One region of the Rhodoferax sp. AJA081-3 genome, then DNA from elsewhere that is predicted to be linked to it. Evidence: predicted binding sites of a transcription regulator. Region 1 holds the regulator's gene; each other region holds the start of a gene.

What was found. Region 1 encodes sigma-54, which starts transcription at its own class of promoters, with help from an activator protein. Its sites were predicted from a motif close to TGGCANGNAANCTGCTTT; they were not measured.
Region 2: the regulator sigma-54 is predicted to act here: its motif matches at 2,323-2,340, upstream of HZ993_RS14395 (TorF family putative porin).
Region 3: the regulator sigma-54 is predicted to act here: its motif matches at 2,868-2,885, upstream of HZ993_RS15725 (pilin).
Region 4: the regulator sigma-54 is predicted to act here: its motif matches at 2,066-2,083, upstream of HZ993_RS15125 (ammonium transporter).

The regions. Positions count from the first base shown of each region.
Region 1 is NZ_CP059068.1:2,470,023-2,474,960, reverse strand. Features, by position in the region: gene pap (polyphosphate:AMP phosphotransferase) at 1-79, opposite strand, end outside; gene lptA (lipopolysaccharide transport periplasmic protein LptA) at 371-1,015, shown strand; gene lptB (LPS export ABC transporter ATP-binding protein) at 1,012-1,788, shown strand; gene rpoN (RNA polymerase factor sigma-54) at 1,907-3,517, shown strand; gene HZ993_RS11520 (class I SAM-dependent RNA methyltransferase) at 3,514-4,857, shown strand.
Region 2 is NZ_CP059068.1:3,064,791-3,069,728, reverse strand. Features, by position in the region: gene HZ993_RS14405 (ammonium transporter) at 1-1,162, opposite strand, end outside; gene glnK (P-II family nitrogen regulator) at 1,159-1,497, opposite strand; gene HZ993_RS14395 (TorF family putative porin) at 1,532-2,287, opposite strand; partial or broken gene HZ993_RS14390 (YifB family Mg chelatase-like AAA ATPase) at 2,492-3,403, shown strand; gene HZ993_RS14385 (hypothetical protein) at 4,428-4,938, shown strand, end outside.
Region 3 is NZ_CP059068.1:3,340,531-3,345,468, forward strand. Features, by position in the region: gene HZ993_RS15715 (3',5'-cyclic-nucleotide phosphodiesterase) at 1-346, shown strand, start outside; gene HZ993_RS15720 (ATPase, T2SS/T4P/T4SS family) at 433-2,763, shown strand; gene HZ993_RS15725 (pilin) at 2,925-3,410, shown strand; gene HZ993_RS15730 (PglL family O-oligosaccharyltransferase) at 3,474-4,938, shown strand, end outside.
Region 4 is NZ_CP059068.1:3,207,730-3,212,667, forward strand. Features, by position in the region: gene HZ993_RS15115 (YceI family protein) at 1-1, opposite strand, end outside; gene HZ993_RS15120 (cytochrome b) at 43-603, opposite strand; gene HZ993_RS15125 (ammonium transporter) at 793-1,995, opposite strand; gene HZ993_RS15130 (TMEM165/GDT1 family protein) at 2,160-2,720, shown strand; gene HZ993_RS15135 (homoserine O-acetyltransferase) at 2,873-4,036, shown strand; gene metW (methionine biosynthesis protein MetW) at 4,033-4,626, shown strand; gene HZ993_RS15145 (methyl-accepting chemotaxis protein) at 4,708-4,938, shown strand, end outside.

The sequences.
Region 1 (4,938 bases):
GCGCCGCGCGCAGGGCGGGCACGGCGGCCTTGAAGGCGGTTTTGCTGACCCTGTGGCCGATTTCTGCGGGTTCAAACATGGGCTGTCTCCTGTTGAAGCGCCGACCGGTCGGCTGTGTCGGACCATTCTAGGACGGGGTGCCAGCCTCTGACTGTTGTGCAGCACCCACAAGCATGCCGTGGTCTGGATGTGTCTGGCAGGGCTTCTTGGCCCTGTTCTTGTACGCAAAAATTGCCTCTAGCCCCCGTGAAATATAGCTAGTTCGCTATCAAAATGTAAGCGCTCTAAAAAGCTTGGCGCAGGATGGCACGCGCTGGCAACAGGCTCAGTACAATCGTTCAAGCTCGCTCTGAGCAAGTTCCGTGCCTTTATGAAAAAACCACCCCTATTCCTGCTGCTGTTGGCCCTGTGTGCGGCGTTGGCCCTGCCTGCGTGGGCGGAGAAGGCCGACCGCAAGAAAGATACGTTTTTCGAAGCTGACAGCTTGCGCATCGATGATGTGAAGCAGACCAGCGTGTTCTCAGGAAACGTTGTGATGACCAAGGGCACCATCATCGTTCGTGCCGCCAAGATTGATGTGCGCCAAACCCCTGATGGTTTTGAATTGGCCGTCATCACCGGCACCCCCGACAAACCGGCTTTTTTCCGGCAGAAGCGTGACGCGGTGGACGAATTTATCGAGGTCGAGAGTGAACGCATCGATTACGACGGTAGCGCCGACATCGTCAAATTCACCGGCAAGGCCCAGTTGCGCCGCCTGCGCGGTGCGGAGCTGGCCGATGAAATCAGTGGCGCGGTCATCGTGTATGAAAACCTCACCGACAAATTCAGCGTGGACGGCAGCAGCACGGCCGCCGCCAGCCCCGGCGTGACCCCAGCACCGGGCGGCCGGGTGCGTGCCATGTTGACGCCCAAGCCGGAAGCGGTGGCGTCTGCCACCCCGGCCGCCAAAACACCGGTGCAACCCGGCCCAACCTTGCGCCCCTCTGCCACCCTGGGGAGTAACCCCCAGTGAGTGAATCGGTAGAGACGGTGCCCGACACCGCGGTCGGGCGGCTGGAAGTCAGCCATATCCAGAAGTCTTACGGCAAACGCCAGGTCGTCAAAGACGTGTCGCTGACCGTACGCACCGGCGAGGTGGTGGGCCTGCTGGGCCCCAATGGCGCGGGCAAGACCACGTCGTTTTACATCATCGTGGGCCTGCTGCGCGCCAGTGCGGGCGACATCACCATCGACGGCCACTCCATCGAACACATGCCCATCCACCGCCGCGCACGCCTGGGTCTGGGTTATCTGCCACAAGAAGCGTCGATCTTCCGCAAACTCAATGTGGAAGACAACGTGCGCGCCGTGCTGGAACTGCAGCACGACGAGGCTGGCAAGCCGCTGAATGGTGCCGAAATCGAGCGCCGCCTGACCGCCCTGCTGCAAGACCTGCGGGTGGAGCATCTGCGCGAATCCCCGGCCCTGGCCCTGTCCGGTGGCGAACGCCGCCGGGTGGAGATCGCCCGGGCGCTGGCCACGCGGCCCCGGTTTATTCTGCTGGACGAGCCCTTTGCCGGTATCGACCCGATCGCCGTGATCGAGATCCAGCGCATCATCAATTTCCTGAAGTCGCGTGACATTGGGGTGTTGATCACCGACCACAATGTGCGCGAGACCCTGGGCATTTGTGACCACGCCTACATCATCAGTGATGGCACGGTGCTGGCCGAAGGCACCCCCGCCGAGATCGTGGCCAACGCCGATGTACGCCGCGTGTACCTCGGCGAACATTTCAAAATGTGATGGATATGGCCCCCACGCTCCACCGCTGCGCGGGTCGCTGCCCCCCGAGGGGGCTAATTTGCCTTGGGGCGGCCCGGCAGCAAATTGCCGTTCCCGCCGACTACCGGTCTGATTTGCTATGAAGCAGGGCCTTTCTCTACGCGTTTCGCAGCACCTGGCGCTCACGCCCCAGTTGCAGCAGTCCATCCGCCTCTTGCAACTCTCCACGCTGGAACTCAGTCAGGAGGTGGAGCAGATGCTGGACGAGAACCCCTTCCTGGAGCTGACCCAGGACGAGGCCGTGCGCGAGGACTTTGGCCTGGCCCAGGCCGACACACCGGTCAGCGCCGGTGAGCGCGAAGCCGAGGTTGCTCCTGCTTCCATAGCAGACTATGCAGATTCCACGGGGGCTAGCGGCACAAAAGACGAAGAGACAACGCCGCTGGGCAGCGGTGACGATGAGCCCAGCTGGGACGGCGACGGCACCACCGAGATGGTGCCCGACGATGGCGAATGGGGCACGGACGCCAAAGCCAAAGCCAACAACTTAGGCGACGGCGAAGATACCGACGCCACCGAGTTGGCCCGCACGCAGGAATCCTTGCAGTCCTTTTTGCACCGCCAGGCCCTGAGCCTCAGGCTGAGCGAGACCGACGCCAGCGCGTTGCGCTTTCTGATCGAGTCGCTGAACGACGACGGCTACTTGGAAGACCCCTTGCCCGACCTGGCCCGCAGCCTGGCCGGTGACGACGAAGAACAGGTTGAAGACCTGGTGCACCACTTCACGGTGGCCTTGGGTCTGCTGCACAGCCTGGAGCCAGCAGGCGTGGGCGCGCGCGACCTAGGCGAATGCCTGCGCCTGCAGCTGCGCGCCCAACTGGACGACGCGCTGAACCCGCCCGAGCCCGAATACGCCAGCCTGTTGGCACTGGCTTTGCGCATCTGCGGCCAGCCCATGGATTTGCTGGCCCGCCGCGATGTCAAAAATCTGGTCCAACGCTGTGGTGGCACCGATGCACAAACGCGCGAAGCCATCACACTGATCGCCCGGCTGGAGCCCAAACCCGGGCGCCGCTTCATCGACGTGGAGCGCAATATTGTGGTGCCCGACGTGTTGGTGGTGGCCGCAGGCAAGGCCCGCAATGGCATCAACCCGCAGTTCCGCGTCATGCTCAACCCCGAGGTCATGCCCAAGCTGCGGGTGCACGACATTTATGCCAACGTGCTGCGCAACCACCGCGGTGGCGGCAAAGACAGCGCCAGTTACGCCGGCCTGCAGCAGCGCCTGCAAGAGGCCCGCTGGTTCATCAAGAACATCCAGCAGCGCTTTGACACCATCCTGCGCGTCAGCACGGCCATTGTGGAGCGACAAAAGGGCTTCTTCTCCCACGGCGAGATGGCCATGCGCCCACTGGTGCTGCGTGAGATTGCGGATGAGCTGGGTTTGCACGAGTCCACCATCAGCCGCGTCACCACCGCCAAATACATGGCCACGCCGTTTGGCACCTTTGAGCTGAAGTACTTCTTTGGCTCTGGCCTGGGCACCGAGTCTGGCGGCAACGCGTCCAGCACCGCCGTGCGTGCGCTGATCAAGCAATTCATCAGCGCCGAGAGCGACAAGAAGCCCTTGAGCGATAACCAGATTTCCGAAATGCTCAAAGAGCAGGGCATTGAATGCGCCCGCCGCACCGTGGCCAAATACCGTGAGGGGCTGAAGATTGCTCCCGCTTCACTGAGGAAGGCCCTATGAATCAACTCCAAATTTTCCTCCCCTGCGCCGCCGGCGTGGAAGACCTGTTGGCCCACGAGGTGCACGACCTGACCGGCCTGATGGGTGAAGACCTGCTGACTCGCCGCGGTGGTGTCATGGCCCGGGCCTCGTGGCGCGATGCCATGCGCCTGAACCTGCACAGCCGTCTGGCGCAGCGGGTACTGGTGCAACTGTCTTACTCTGAATACCGCAGCGAACAAGACCTGTACCGTGCGGCCAGTGACGTGGCGTGGGAGATCTGGTTCACACCCAAACAGTCCATCAAGGTCGAGGTGACGGCGCAGCACAGTCCTTTGACTTCTTTGAACTTTGCCGGACTCAAGATCAAGGACGCCGTGTGTGACCGCTTCCGCGACAAGGCCCACGGCGTGCGCCCGGACGTCAACACCCAGTGGCCCGATGTGCGCATCTACGCCCACCTGACCACCGACACCTGTTCGTTGTACATCGACACCTCGGGAGAACCCCTGTTCAAACGCGGCTGGCGCGAGGACAAGGGCGAGGCGCCACTAAAAGAAACCCTTGCCGCGGCCATGATTGCCGCCAGCGGCTGGGCCGATGGCGACGACGATCTGTTGCCGCTGTATGACCCCTGCTGCGGCAGCGGCACCATTGCCATCGAAGCTGCACAGATCGCCTGCAATATTGCGCCGGGCAGCCTGCGCCGTTTTGCGTTTGAGAAATACATACCGTTCCAGCAACACGTGTGGGACGCGATCAAGGCCGATGCCGCCGCCGCAGTGGTCAAACCCGAGCCGGGCCAGAAAGCCCTGATCTATGGCAGCGATGTGGCCCACCGCATGGTGGACTTTGCCCAGCGTAATGCCGAACGCGCCGGTGTGGCCGATGTCATCGAATTCCGCGGTGGTGATGCCTTGCAACGTATGCCGCCTACCGACATACCGGGCGTGCTGCTGCTGAACCCGCCGTATGGAGATCGTATCGCCGTGGCCGGTGTCAGCGGTGCGGGCGCCCGACGCTCTGGCGCGCCGAACCGCGGCGACCGCAACGATGCCCCGCTGCCGGACTACGAAGCGCAAAGTGGCGCGCGCGAAGAGGCGGTGACCGAAGATGGCGGTGAATTCTTCAGTCAGCTCGCCACCCACTGGAAGAAAAACTTCAGCGGCTGGACCGGCTGGATTTTGACGCCCGACCTCAAGCTGCCCAGCAAGATGCGCCTGAAAGAATCCCGACGCGTGCCGATGTGGAATGGGCCGATTGAGTGCCGCATGTTCAGGTTCGACATGATCAAAGGCACGGCCCGAGACAAGAAGTCACCGGGCGGAGAGCCGGAAGTTAAATTGGGGCCGGGTCAATAAGAAGAAATGGGGTCGGATCACTGGCCGCATAGCGGGCATGTGCTCTGACCCCTTTTCTTCGCAGCCGCCGGAGAATGAAAA
Region 2 (4,938 bases), 590 kb from region 1:
CGGCAAAACCAGCGATCAGACCGATGGCCAGACCACCGCCGATGCCAACGTTGCCAGCGGCTGGTGTGATCGCCACCAGGCCTGCCACCGCACCGGATGCAGCACCCAGCATGGAGGCCTTGCCCTTGACCATGGCTTCACCGATGGACCAGGTCAACACGGCTGCGGCGGTAGCGCCCAGGGTGTTGATGAAGGCCAGTGCAGCAAAACCATTGGCTTCCAGTGCGGAGCCGGCGTTGAAACCGAACCAGCCCACCCACAGCAGAGCGGCACCGACCATGGTCAGTGTCAGGCTGTGGGGTGCCATGGCTTCCTTGCCATAACCGATGCGTTTGCCCAAGAAGTAGGCACCGACCAGACCGGCAACGGCGGCGTTGATGTGCACCACGGTACCGCCGGCGAAGTCCAGCGCGCCCCATTGCCACAACATGCCGGCCTTGGCGGTCATGGCTTCGGCCACTTCCTTGGAGGCGTAGGCGTCAGGGCCCATCCAGAACCAGACCATGTGGGCCATGGGTGCGTAGCTGAAGGTGAACCACAGCACCATGAAGGCCAACACGGCAGAGAACTTCATGCGTTCGGCAAACGAGCCCACAATCAGTGCACAGGTGATACCAGCGAACGTTGCCTGGAAGGCTGCAAACACGATTTCAGGGATGTAAACACCCTTGCTGAACGTGGCCGCGTTGGCAAAAGTGCCCGCCGCGTTGTCCCAGACGCCCTTCATGAACAGCCGATCAAAGCCGCCGATGAACTGGTTGCCTTCGGTGAACGCCAGGCTGTAGCCGTAGATGAACCACAACACCACAATCATCGAGAACGTGACCATGACCTGCATCAGCACGGACAACATGTTCTTGCTGCGGACCAGGCCGCCGTAGAACAGGGCCAGGCCGGGCACGGTCATCAAGATGACCAGCAGGGTGGAGACCATCATCCAGGCGGTGTCGCCCTTGTTGGGAACGGGTGCGGGTGCTGCGGCCGGGGCTGCGGCTTCTGCCGCGGCGGGAGCGGCAGCTGCTGGTGCGGCGGCGGGGGCAGCTGCGTCAGCGGATGCTGTCACCGCAGGTGCCGAGGCCGGTGCTGCGGTTTGCGCCAGTGCAGCGGAACCGGCTGTCAGCAGGCCCCAGCCCAGTGCGAGGGATACGAGTAGTTTTTTCATAGTGCTTCTTTTCCTGTCTCGCCGGTGCGGATACGGACGACCTGCTCCAGGTCGTACACAAAAATCTTGCCGTCGCCGATCTTGCCGGTGCGGGCCGCGCCTTCGATGGCTTCGATGACACGGTCCACCAGGGCGTCGTCAATGGCGGCCTCGATCTTGACCTTGGGCAAGAAGTCGACCACGTATTCCGCACCGCGGTACAGCTCGGTGTGGCCTTTTTGACGGCCGAAGCCTTTGACTTCGGTGACTGTGATGCCTTGCACGCCCATGCCGGACAAGGCTTCACGCACCTCATCAAGCTTGAACGGTTTAATGATCGCCGTTACGAGTTTCATACTGCTGTTTCCTTGAAGGAGGGTGGACTGTGAATCAGAAGGTGTACTTCACGCCGACGGTGACGGCGTTCTTACCCAGGTTGTCAAAGGTGCCGACTTTGTAGAAGACGTCTTTGGCATCGGTGGTGTAGGCCGCCAGGGATGCGGACAGGCCATTGCCGAAGTCTTTGCCCAGGGTCAGGGAAAAGTCGGTGTAGTCACCATTGCCACCCTGGTTGGGGATGGTTTGGCGACCCACGTGGGGTGTCAGCGAGAAGCCGTTGCCCAGGTCAAATGCGGCGGCCGCTTCAATGTAGGCGCTGCCCGAGCTGTTGGGGTTGGCAATGAAGTTGCCGGTGGACTGGCTGTACTTGACGGTCACGATGCCAAAGGTCAACGCGCCATAGACTTCAGTCGTATTGGCATTGACCAGCACGCGGTCCGCCGTGTTGTTGGGGTATTGGTACGTGATGACACCCACGTCGAAGTTCAGGCCGGAGGTGATTTCACCCTTGAAGCCGCCGTACAGATCAATCTCCAAGGTGCCATCGGTGGCGCCCACATAGTCCTTGATCCAGCTGACGTTGGAGCCCCAGGCACCCGCGTAAAAACCACTGGTATGGGAAAAGTCCACACCGCCTTGCAGGGCGGGTTTGAACGATGTTTGTGCAACGCTGCGGAAACGGTAGTCGCTCACGACGCCCACATTGAAGCTCACCGTGGACGCAGGCGCCGCGGTTTGGGCCATGGCCGTGGTGCCCAACAGGGCAGCAGTTGCAAGAACAAGAATGGATTTGGTTTTGAAGTTCATGGGGATAGTCCTGAAGGGTTGCGGGATGTACCACCTAAGCAGGATGTATGCCATTGCTTTTTTCTGCACCAACACTGCGAATACGTCCACCACGGCGCGCACAACGCGTTATGCTTGCTGTATAGATAAACAGGTATTAAACAAAAGTATGCACCGATTTGGGGACAAGTCAATACGGTGCGCACTGTTTTGGGAGAAGGCGAAATGGGCTTATCTTTGGTGCAGAGCCGGGCTCTGCGGGGGCTGGACGCGGCCAAGGTCACGGTAGAAGTGCACCTGGCCAATGGCCTGCCCAGCTTCACGCTGGTGGGTTTGGCGGACGTGGAAGTCAAGGAGGCGCGGGAGCGGGTGCGCTGTGCCATCCAGAACGCCGGGCTCACCTTCCCCCACAACCAACGCATCACCGTCAACCTGGCGCCGGCCGACCTGCCCAAGGATTCGGGTCGGTTGGACTTGCCCATTGCACTGGGCATTCTGGCCGCCAGCGGGCAGATTGACGGCGCGCAACTGGCCCAGTACGAATTTGCCGGAGAGCTGTCCCTGACCGGTGCCCTGCACCCGGTGCGGGGCGCCCTGGCCATGGCGTTGGCCCTGCACACCGGCAAGGTGGCCACCCGCCTGGTGCTGCCACCGGGCAATGCCGAAGAAGCGGCCCTGGTGCCAGGCTCCGAGGTCTACCGCGCGCGGCATCTGCTGGATGTGGTGCGGCAGTTTGTGCCTGCGGGTGCCGCTCTGGACGCCCTGGCAGCGAACGACATCGCGCCGGCCGATGACGGCTGGGCACGCATAGTCCCCGATCTGCTGCAGGCCCGCGTGGGCCATTGGCCGGATATGGCCGATGTGAAAGGCCAGGCCGGTGCCAAACGTGCGCTGGAGATTGCGGCGGCGGGTGGCCACAGCGCGCTGCTGGTCGGGCCGCCGGGTTCGGGCAAGTCCATGTTGGCCCAGCGTTTTGCCGGTTTGTTGCCGCCCATGTCCTGTGACGAGGCTCTGCAAAGCGCCGCCATCGGCAGCCTGAATGGCCGGTTCTCCATCACCAACTGGGGCGTGCGGCCCACCTGCTCGCCGCACCACTCGGCCAGTGCCGTGGCCCTGGTGGGTGGGGGTTCACCCCCTGTAGGCATCCAAAGTTGGTGTCGGAGCTAGGTCAATAAAGTCAATGACTTAGACACTAACTTTGGCGCAGCATTTTTGGAGCACGCCACGATTAATGTCAAAAACCTATCAATGTGCCAAAGTTAGTGTCACCACTGCGTTGAACGTGCCGCTGACAAGTTTATGCGGGTAGATTGCTCTCGCCGGGGTAGACGCGTATTTCAGTGCATATTCTGGAAATTGCTGACCAGCCTGTTTGATCTGATCTGAGTGTTCAACAAAGGAGCGCTAAACCATCGTCAAGATAGATGGCTGCTCTCGACCCCTATGCACAGATCTCAATTATGACAAGTTTGGTGGCGCCCTCGGTTGCAGGGCGCTTGCAGGCCTACACATAGTTTCCGCGCCACAGGCTGAGACAAGGCTCCAGCCCAGTTCCAGGTGAACCGATGCCGGGGCGGACCTGCTGCATCTTTTCCCAGGGTGCGGGGAACTGCTGGGTTAATGGCGGGGGGCTTGAGGTCCTGTGCTTCCACTGGCATCGACGGTGGGAGAGCGCGAAAACTATGCATAGCTGCGACGGGCACACCGTCTATTCGTCCGTCGACGTGGCTCCCGTCTGGGCCGCAAACTACACATAGTTGAGATCTGTGCATAGGGGTCGTTATGTAGAGCTCTACATAACGACCCAAATCAGAAGTAGGCTAGTGCGAATTCGGCGCCTCGAAGCCGACATTGAATGATCAAAAACTGAGGTGACTTCTGGACGTCTTTGGTGGGGCGACGGCGGTCTTTAAGCAAGGTGGCAAAATCGCATTGCCTCACTCTAGACAAATGTCCATGCTTTCCAAGCGAGAAAACCCGATTGAATGGGTTGCGTTTATGTATGAATTGGAGGACTTGACAAATCTCGGTCATCTCGACCACACTCGGCAACGCACTAGCTCGGCGCATCGATCAAACTCTGTAACGTTGGTCGGATAGTGCTGCGGCATGCGCACACTTGCGGGAGGCGAGCATCGTAACTATCTACTGGGCATGGGCAGTGGCAACGCTGACCATGTTACTTGCTGCAGCGTACCTCGGCGCAATCGTACGTGGTAGCGTCCTCGGGCTGCTCATTGATGCTCGGGGCCGGTTCAGCCTGTCTCACCTGCAGATGGTGCTTTGGACATTTGTCGTCATCCCGCTTATTGCAGGTGTTACGGCTGGCCGGCTCTTGGCTGGAGTTGCCGATGCGCTCTCATTCTCAATCCCTCCTTCGTTGCTCGCGGTCATGGGCATCAGCATCGCATCAACCGCGGGCGCGATTGTCGTGAAGTCCACCAAGGACATGCAGGCTCCCGAGCGGATCGCTGCCAGCGACGCGTCGGACCGCCCTCACTTTTCTCAGGTCTTTCTTGTCGAAGAGGGTGAGCTAGCGGACAGGACTATAGATATCACAAAGTTCCAGAACTTCTGGTTCACGTTGATTCTTGTGACAGCGTACGTGTCCCTCGCCGCCAGTCACATCAAGAAACTGGGTGCAGCCATGACGGCGCTACCTGAATTCAACG
Region 3 (4,938 bases), 870 kb from region 1:
GGGAAGCGGTTGTTGGGTATTTACGGGGGACACCGAGCGCAACCAAGCCTTTTGGGACCGGGTTAACCAGCTGAATGTTGCCATGCTGGTGATAGAGACGGCTTTTAGCAACCGAGAAAAAGACCTTGCAAAGCGCAGCCTCCATTTGTCTCCTACCGTGCTTGCAAATGAACTCGATTGCATTGCCAAGGGCAAGAACTATCCCATTTACATAACCCATACCAAACCAGCGGAAACAGAATTGATCATGGCTGAAATCCAACGGTTTGACCAAACCCAGCCCTTTGGTCCAAACGTGACGCACGACATCCGCAGGATGCATGCCGGCCAGGAGTTTGACATATGAGTACCGTAGTTACGCCTGGAGCCTCTGATAAAGCATCAGAGCAAGCCTTTTTTGAATCTCAAAAGCAGCCGTCACAGAAGCGGGGCATGACCTTTGAGGCGCTGTTTTACCGACAGCTGCACCACGTCACCGCCCGCATCCACGATACGGAAAATCTTGAGCAAATCATGCTGGAGGCCAGCCAGGATATTTGCAAATTACTCAATGCAGACCGATTGACCCTTTACGCGGTGAATGAGGATCAGACTGCGATTGTTTCCAAGATCAAGACCGGACTCAACAGCAGCAGCGACCTGAAGCTGCCCATCTCGCCCCAAAGCATTGCAGGTTATGTCGCCTTCAGCCGCACCTCGCTGAATTTGCCAGACGTGTATGACGATGAGGCACTCAAGCAGATTCACCCTTCGTTGACCTTCCTGAAGGTGGTGGACAAACGGTCCGGCTACCGTACCAAACAAATGCTGGTTGCGCCCATATTAGAGGGCAAGACTCTGCACGGTGTGCTGCAGGTTATCAACAACAAAAGTGACGAGCCGTTTGGCGATCTGGAGGTGGACGGCGTATCCGAATTGTGCAAGACGCTGGCGACAGCCATTCGGCAACGTGCCAACGGAGCGACCGTCGCACCGCCCAAAAAAGCCACCAAATATGACTCCTTGGTTGCCGACGGGTTGCTGACGGATGAGGAGCTGAACCAATGCATTTCGGACGCGCGCTCCGAGGGCAAGTCTGTAGAACATCTGTTGATGGCGCAATACAAGGTCCGCCCGCTTCAGATTGGCCCGTCATTGGCAAAGTTTTTTGGTGTGCCGTACGAGTCGTTTAATACCGGGCGGATCCGCTCAGAAATGCTGCATGGCTCATTGAAGCGCGAATTTATTGAGGAGCAGGGCTGGATTCCGCTGGAGGAGTCGCCTGAGGGGCTGGTCATCATGTGCATGGACCCCGAGGCCGTGCGCGGCTCCAGGGTGGTCCCACAGGTGTTCCCCCGTATCGCCAAATTCTCCTATCGGGTTACCACGCAGACAGAGTTCCAAGAAACCTTGGGCCAGCTTTTCGGCACGGCGGCAGATACAAGCACCATTGACCAGCTCTTGGCCGACATGGATGGTGGGCCAATCGATGACGGCTCCAACGATGACTCCTTGGAATCTGCAGCAGCGGACAACGAGCTGGTCAAGTTTGTCAACAAGGTCATCATCGACGCCTACAACCAGAAGGTGTCGGACATCCACATCGAGCCCATGCCCGGTAAGTTCAAGACCGGCATCCGCTTCCGCATCGATGGCAGCCTGGTCCCCTATGTTGAGGTGCCAGCCCACTTTCGGTCGGCCATGGTCACGCGCCTGAAGATCATGTGTGACCTGGACATTTCGGAACGCCGCAAGCCCCAGGACGGCAAGATCAAGTTCAAGAAGTACGGTCCGCTGGACATTGAGCTACGCGTGGCCACGATTCCGTCAGCCGGTGGTGTTGAAGACGTGGTGATGCGGATTCTGGCGGCCGGCGAACCGATTCCCATGGAAAAACTGGGGCTAACACCGCACAATAAGGAGCGCTTGGAGGCTACGGTCAGCAAACCTTATGGCCTGTTCTATGTATGCGGCCCAACGGGGTCTGGCAAGACCACGACCTTGCATTCCATCCTCAAGTTCCTCAATACACCGGACACCAAGATCTGGACCGCCGAGGACCCGGTTGAAATTACGCAAAAAGGTCTACGCCAAGTCCAGATCAACAAGAAGGCAGGCATTGACTTTGCCCTGATCATGCGAGCCTTTTTGCGGGCCGACCCAGACATCATCATGGTCGGTGAGTCCCGCGACAAAGAGACGGTGTCCATGGGGGTGGAAGCATCCCTGACTGGCCACTTGGTGTTCTCAACCCTGCACACCAATTCGGCGCCCGAATCCATTACGCGCCTGATGGATATGGGTATGGACCCGTTTAACTTTGCTGATGCGCTCTTAGGTATCCTTGCTCAGCGTCTGGCCAAGAAATTGTGCGATTGCAAGGTTGCCTATGTGCCGGATGCAGACGAGTTCCGCCTTTTCTTGACCGAGTACGCGGAAGAACTGCGTCACTCAAAGGCGTGGAAGGCTGATCTGGAGGGTGAACGCAAAAAGCTAGAGGACAGCTGGCTGAAAACCTATGGGGAAGACGGCAAGGTTAAGCTGTATAAGGCGGTGGGTTGCGACAAGTGCAGCAAGACCGGCTACAAAGGCCGTATTGGTTTGCACGAGCTGCTGGTGGCGGATGACGGTGTCAAGAAGCTCATCCAGGAGCGCGCGCGCGTGGCTGAATTATTTGCGTCTGCCGTAGAGGGAGGCATGCGCACTCTAAAGATGGATGGCATGGAGAAGGTCATGATGGGGCTGACGGATTTGAAGATGGTGCGGCAGGTTTGTATTAAGTGACAAAAATGTCTTCACCAAGAATTGAAGAGACAAAAGATGCGGCAAATTGACTCCATCGCTGCCGATACTGACTATTTTGTATAGATGGCATGGACGAAAAACCTTGGCACGGAATCTGCTGGTCAATGTGTTCCTAGTTCCCTACATCAAAGGAGTTTTATATGAAGCGTTCTATGCAACAGGGTTTTACCCTGATCGAACTGATGATCGTGGTTGCGATTATTGGTATTTTGGCTGCAGTGGCACTGCCTGCATATCAGGATTACACAGTTCGGGCGAAAAATTCAGAAGTTATTTTGGCGGCTTCGGGTTGCCGTACTTCTATTACCGAAACCATTCAATCGGCAGCAGTATCTTTGCCGGCGGATAATGGTTGGGGTTGTGAGTCGTCGGTTCCTACATCACAATATGTCGCGTCCGTTGCGACCACCAGCACTGGCGTTATCACAGTGACGAGTCAAAATATCCCAAATACTGGCAATCCAGTAACAACTGGTGGAACAGTTCAGCTGATCCCCACCAAAGACTCCGCAGGCGCCCAATTCGCCAACAGCGATGTGAGCCTTACAGTTTATAAATGGACTTGCGGTGGCGGTACGACTTCGATCACTCCAAAGTTTCTGCCTGGTTCTTGCCGCGGCAACTGAGTTGAACTCACGGTTGAACAAACGCCCCTCTGGGGCGTTTTTTTTTGAATGACTTGCTTCTCGATGCCATTCTTTTTCTTTTTCTTTTTGTTTGCCAGTTGGCTGCAGCCACTGCATTTCCCACCGTGGGTCAGTTGGCACAGTGAAATACTGGCTTTTCTGGCAGTCCTCTTCTCTGCGTGGCAACTAATAATCGTCTCTGCAAAACGAGGGGCGTGGCCTACGATTCCTCTCCCCATTCCAGCCGCGATGTTGTTGGGAATCGGTCTGCTGATTGGGCTTCAATGGTTGGTAGGGTTGGTGCCGTTTGTTGGCGACATCTATGTGTTCGGAGCATATATCTTGCTCTGTACTGCAGCAATGACTCTAGGCTATCTAAGTGGTCAACGGCGACATGAGCTGATTCACGGAATAGCAGTCGTTATTCTTTTGGGTGCGCTGGTTTCTGCGACTATTTCCTTGATGCAGGCATTTGAGCTATCCCAAGGCGTCAATTGGATCAACAGCATGCGGGAGGCACGGCGGCCGGGTGCTAATCTGGCGCAACCGAATCAGCTAGCCACTTTACTGCTTATGGGTTTAGCTAGCGTTTTATTCCTGTTTGAGTTGCGCAAGTTTGGCATGTTGCCCGCAGCGCTGATGTCATTCCTACTCTTGTTAAGTCTGGCTGCCACGGAATCAAGGGCTGGACTGCTTGGTTTCTCTGTCCTGAGTGTTTGGTGGTTTGCAAAGTACAAATCCATTGGTGCTCAATTAAGGCCATGGACGATGGCCTTAATTGGCGTAATTTACCTAGTCTTGTACTGGAGTTGGCCAATATTGATGGGAGAGGTCTTTCAGCTAACGGGAGGAGTACTCCCGGTCAACTCAGTAGCGTACCATCGGTGGATCATCTGGCCACAGCTGTTGCAGGCGGTCCTGTTACGGCCATGGTGGGGTTGGGGCGCGGGGCAAGTTTCAACCGCACACAACGCGGTAGTGGACGCCTATCTCACTAGTGAGGCCTATACCTATGCACACAATATTTTGATAGATGCTGCGCTGGGATTTGGTCTGCCTATCACCATCCTGCTGATGCTTTTCGCTGGCGTCTGGCTTTGGCGCCGAATTCAAGCCGCAAGGCAATTGATGCCCTGGTACTGCCTGGCCGTCACAATTCCTGTAGCAACACATTCTTTGGTGGAGTTTCCATTCGCGTATGCATACTTCCTTGTGCCGGTAATGTTTACACTGGGTGCGCTAGAAGGAGTATTGAACGTCAAGCCTGCCTTGCAACTTCATGCAAAGCCAGTTGGGATGGGGCTTCTGGTAGCCACTGTTCTGTTGATATGGTCCTTTTTCGAATACCTGAAAATAGAAGAGGATTTTCGCGTTGTGCGTTTTGAGGCCTTACGCGTTGGACAAACTCCACCAGGCTATCAGCGGCCAAACGTCTATGTTCTCACGCAACTGGATGCACTGCTAAATGGCGGCCGAATTGTGGCAAGACCCAATATGCCTGAACAGGAAATCGAATTGGCCAAAGCGG
Region 4 (4,938 bases), 740 kb from region 1:
TGGAGCGGGTTCCGTGTAGTGGTTAGTGCAAAAAGGTTTTGTTCAACGTTTGCCGGGCATCATTCGCAGCAACAGGCCGTCTTTGTCGATGAAGTGGTGCTTGATCGCGGCCGCCACGTGCAGCACCACCAGGCCCGCCAGTGCGAAGGCGGTGATCTGGTGCCAGGGCTTGATCAGCTCGGCCAGGGGTTTACTGGCAGACACAAAATCCGGCAGCGGTACCACGCCAAACAACACGATGGGGAAACCTGCCGCCGAGCTATAGGCCCAGCCCACCAGCGGCACGATAAAGAACAGCGCATACATCAGTACATGGGTGGCGTGGTAGGCCGTTACCTGCCAACCCGGCATGCCCAGGGTCACGGACTGGGGCAGTGCTGGCGGTTTGTGGGTCAGGCGCCAGGCCAGGCGCACGGCAGACAGGATCAGGATGGTGATGCCGGCCCACTTGTGCCAGTTGTAGAGCTTGAGCCGTTGGGGCGAAAACGGCAGATCGGCCATGTACAAACCTACCGAAAAAATACCCACCAGGGACAGTGCCAGCAGCCAATGCAGGGCAATGGCAATACCGGTGTATTTGCGAGGTGCAGTGGCAGTGTTCATGGTGGGCAGTGTGCAAAGGTTTTTGGCGAATCCGGCAGGTCTTTGCCTGCCGTGGAGGAAAGTTTAGGAGGACCACCGTGGAAAAAAGTTCAAATTACTTGTCGCAATGGTTCAACTAATTTGAAGTGAGGGGCACAAAAAAACCCGGCGCAAGGCCGGGTTGGTGGGACGTGCCGCGTGCTGGGGTGGCTACCAGTTGGCCTCGCTCTCGGGTGATGCGCTGATGCGGTGGATGGACAGGTCAGCCCCGTCGTACTCTTCTTCCTGGCTCAGGCGCAGACCCATGGTGGCTTTCAACAGGCCATAAACCACCGTCCCGCCCACAAGGGCCCACACCACACCCAAGGCTGTGCCTATCAACTGGGCGCCCAAGCTCACGCCGCCCAGGCCACCAAAGGCCGTGCTGCCAAAAATGCCGGCAGCCACACCACCCAGCGTGCCGCACAGGCCATGCAGCGGCCACACGCCCAGCACGTCGTCAATCTTCCAGCGGTTCTGCGTCAGCGTGAACATCACCACGAACACCGTGCCCGCTGCGGCACCGACCACCAGCGCGCCCAAGGGGTGCATCAGGTCTGAGCCGGCGCACACCGCCACCAGGCCGGCCAAAGGGCCGTTGTGCACAAAACCGGGGTCGTTTTTGCCCACCACCAGCGCGGCCAGCGTGCCGCCCACCATGGCCATCAGCGAATTGACGGCGACCAGGCCCGAAATTTTGTCCAGGGTCTGCGCACTCATGACGTTGAAGCCAAACCAACCCACGGTCAAAATCCACGCACCTAGCGCCAGAAAGGGAATACTTGACGGCGGATGGGCGGAGATGGCGCCATCTTTGCGGTAACGGTTGCTGCGCGCACCCAGCAGGATGACGGCTGGCAAGGCAATCCAGCCGCCTACAGCATGCACCACCACGCTACCCGCGAAGTCGTGGAACTCGGCACCCGTCAGCCCTTTGATCCAGGCCTGTACGCCAAAATGCTGGTTCCACGCAATACCTTCAAAGAACGGGTAAATAAAGCCAACAATGACCGCTGTTGCGATCAGTTGGGGCCAGAAGCGCGCCCGTTCGGCAATGCCGCCGGAGATGATGGCGGGTATGGCCGCCGCAAAGGTCAGCAAAAAGAAGAACTTGACCAGGTCATAACCGTTTTTCGCGGCCAATACCTCGGCACCCACAAAAAAGCTGGTTCCATAGGCCACGGTGTAGCCGACCATGAAATAGACCACGGTGGACACCGAGAAGTCCACCAGGATCTTGACCAGGGCATTCACCTGGTTTTTGCGGCGCACGGTGCCCAGCTCCAAAAAGGCAAAACCGGCGTGCATGGCCAGAACCATAATGCCGCCCAATAGTATGAACAGGGCATCTGCGCCCTGTTTTAGTGCTTCCATATCAAACCTTTGGTGTAAATGGCTGTAAATTGGTGCGTTATGGAAGGTATTCCCAGAAACGCACCAAATACAAGCAACAAATGCGCCAGATTGGGTCGGCGGCGGGCCAGGCGGGTGGCTCTCTACAATGCGTGTGGGCCTGAACCCTCTGGCCGGAGACCCCTGTGGAAGCATTTTTGGTATCGACCGGCATCGTGGCGCTGGCCGAAATGGGCGACAAAACCCAGCTATTGGCCCTGCTGTTGGCGGCGCGTTTTCGTAAACCCTGGCCCATCGTTGCGGGCATCTTCGTTGCCACCATTGCCAACCACGCGCTGGCTGGCGCCGTCGGTGCCTGGGTGAACACGGTGTTGGGCCCGGATGTGTTGCGTTGGGTGCTGGGCCTGTCCTTCATCGCCATGGCGGCGTGGATGCTGGTGCCCGACAAGGCTGACGACCTGGACAGTGGCAATGCGCCGCGTTTTGGCGTGTTCGGCACCACGGTGGTGGTCTTTTTTCTGGCCGAGATGGGTGACAAAACCCAAATCGCCACGGTCATGCTGGCCGCCCAATACAACCCCTATTGGGTAGTCGTGGGCAGCACACTGGGCATGATGCTGGCCAATGCGCCGGTGGTCTGGTTTGGTGACGCCATCACCAAGCGGGTGCCGATCCGTATCGTGCACATCGTTTCGGCCATGGTCTTTGCGGCACTGGGTGTCGCTGCGTTGTGGCCGCAGTCCTGACCCCCCCAAACGCCCTCCCTTGCTATACTGCTTTCCAGCGCCAATTTGCTCCAGCTTGCGGGCGCTTAATAAATACAGCTAAAGACGGACCGAGACACCACAACACCCGGCCTTGTTTTTAGCATTGCCGGGTTTTTTATTGGGGTTTTGGTTTGTCTTCTACGCCTTTGATCGCGACACCACAGTCGCAGCACTTCGCCGAGGCCCTGCCGCTCAAAAGCGGCGCCTCGCTGCGGGACTACGCACTTAGTTATGAGACCTATGGCACGCTGAACGCCGCGCGCAGCAATGCCGTGCTGGTTTGCCATGCGTTGAACGCCTCGCACCATGTGGCCGGTAGTTATGCAGGCCAGCCCAACTCCGAAGGCTGGTGGGACAACATGATCGGCCCTGGCAAACCGGTAGACACCAACCGCTTCTTTGTGATTGGTGTCAACAACTTAGGCTCCTGTTTCGGCTCCACCGGCCCCATGCATGCCAACCCCGATGCACCGGCCGGCAGCGGCAAGGTTTATGGTGCCGACTTCCCCGTGGTGACGGTCGAAGACTGGGTCAATGCCCAGGCGCGTTTGTTGGACGTGTTGGGGATTCAAACCCTGGCCGCCGTGATGGGTGGGTCCTTGGGCGGCATGCAGGCCCTGAGCTGGACGCTGCAATACCCCCAGCGTGTGCGCCACGCCGTGGTGGTGGCCAGTGCCCCCAACCTGACGGCGGAGAACATCGCATTCAATGAGGTGGCCCGCCGCGCCATCGTGACCGACCCTGATTTCCACGGCGGCCATTTCTACGAACACGGAACCGTCCCCAAACGCGGCCTGCGCATTGCGCGCATGATCGGCCACATCACCTACCTGAGTGATGACGTGATGAACGAAAAATTCGGGCGCCAACTCAAGAACGCGGTGCTGGGAACCGGCTCTTACAAATACAGCACCCAGGATGTTGAGTTCCAGATCGAAAGTTACCTGCGCTACCAGGGCGACAAGTTTGCCGAATACTTTGACGCCAACACCTACCTGCTGATCACGCGTGCGCTGGATTACTTTGACCCGGCCAGTGCCTACGGCGGTGACCTGAGCAAGGCCCTTGCCCAGGCGACCTGCAAATTCCTGCTGGTCAGCTTCACCACCGACTGGCGTTTCTCACCCAAGCGCAGCCGCGAAATCGTCAAGGCCCTGCTGGACAACCAGCGTGACGTCAGTTACGCCGAGATCGACGCGCCCCATGGGCATGATGCCTTTTTGCTCGATGACCCCCGTTATATGGACGTAGTGCGCTCCTACTTCGATAGCATTGTCAAGGGAGCCACAGCATGACGGATGTGAATACCATGCACGCCCTGGCACGACTGGTGCCGCAAGGCGCCCGCGTATTGGACCTGGGTTGTGGCGACGGCGCCATGCTGGCCCACCTGCAAAAAACCCGCGGCTGCACCGGCTACGGCGTGGAAATTGACGACGCCAATGTGCTGGCCTGTGTGCAGCGCGGTGTCAACGTCATCCAGTTGAACCTGGACGAAGGCCTGGCACTGTTTGGTGACGCATCCTTTGATGTGGTGTTGCAGATCGACACCCTGCAACACCTGCGCAATGCCGAGGTCATGTTGCGCGAGACCGTGCGTGTAGGCCGCGTGGGCATTGTGGCCTTCCCCAACTTTGCGCATTGGCCCAACCGCCTGAGCATTTTGAAAGGCCGCATGCCGGTCACCAAGCGCCTGCCCTACCAGTGGTATGACACGCCCAATATTCGTGTTGGCACCCATGCCGACCTGGCCCTGCTGGCTGCGCGCAATGGCCTGCAGGTGCAGGACAGTTTTGGCCTGCAAAACGGTCATACCGTGCGCCTGCTGCCCAATCTGCGTGCGGGTACATCGGTCTACAAACTCGCCCGGGCGGGTTGTTGCTGATTCCCCCACGCGATAAGTTCCCCACAATCTCCTGACCACCGCCTTCGCGCGGAGAAACCGGATTTTGGGGAGTGGAATGTGATGCGGCCTGTCAGTATTGCCTTGAAGATCTGGATGCCAGCCATTCTGGTGAGTGTGGGGCTGGTGGCCATGTCCATAGGCTCGGCGGTGCGGACCATCAAGTCCCAGGCCGCCACGGCGGCCGAGCAGACGCAGCAACAAAGCAAGCTGGAGTTGGCGGCCCGTTGGCGCGGGCTGGGAGAGGCCCAAGCCTTGCGCGGCATTGGTGTGGCGCTGAACGCCGATGCCAGC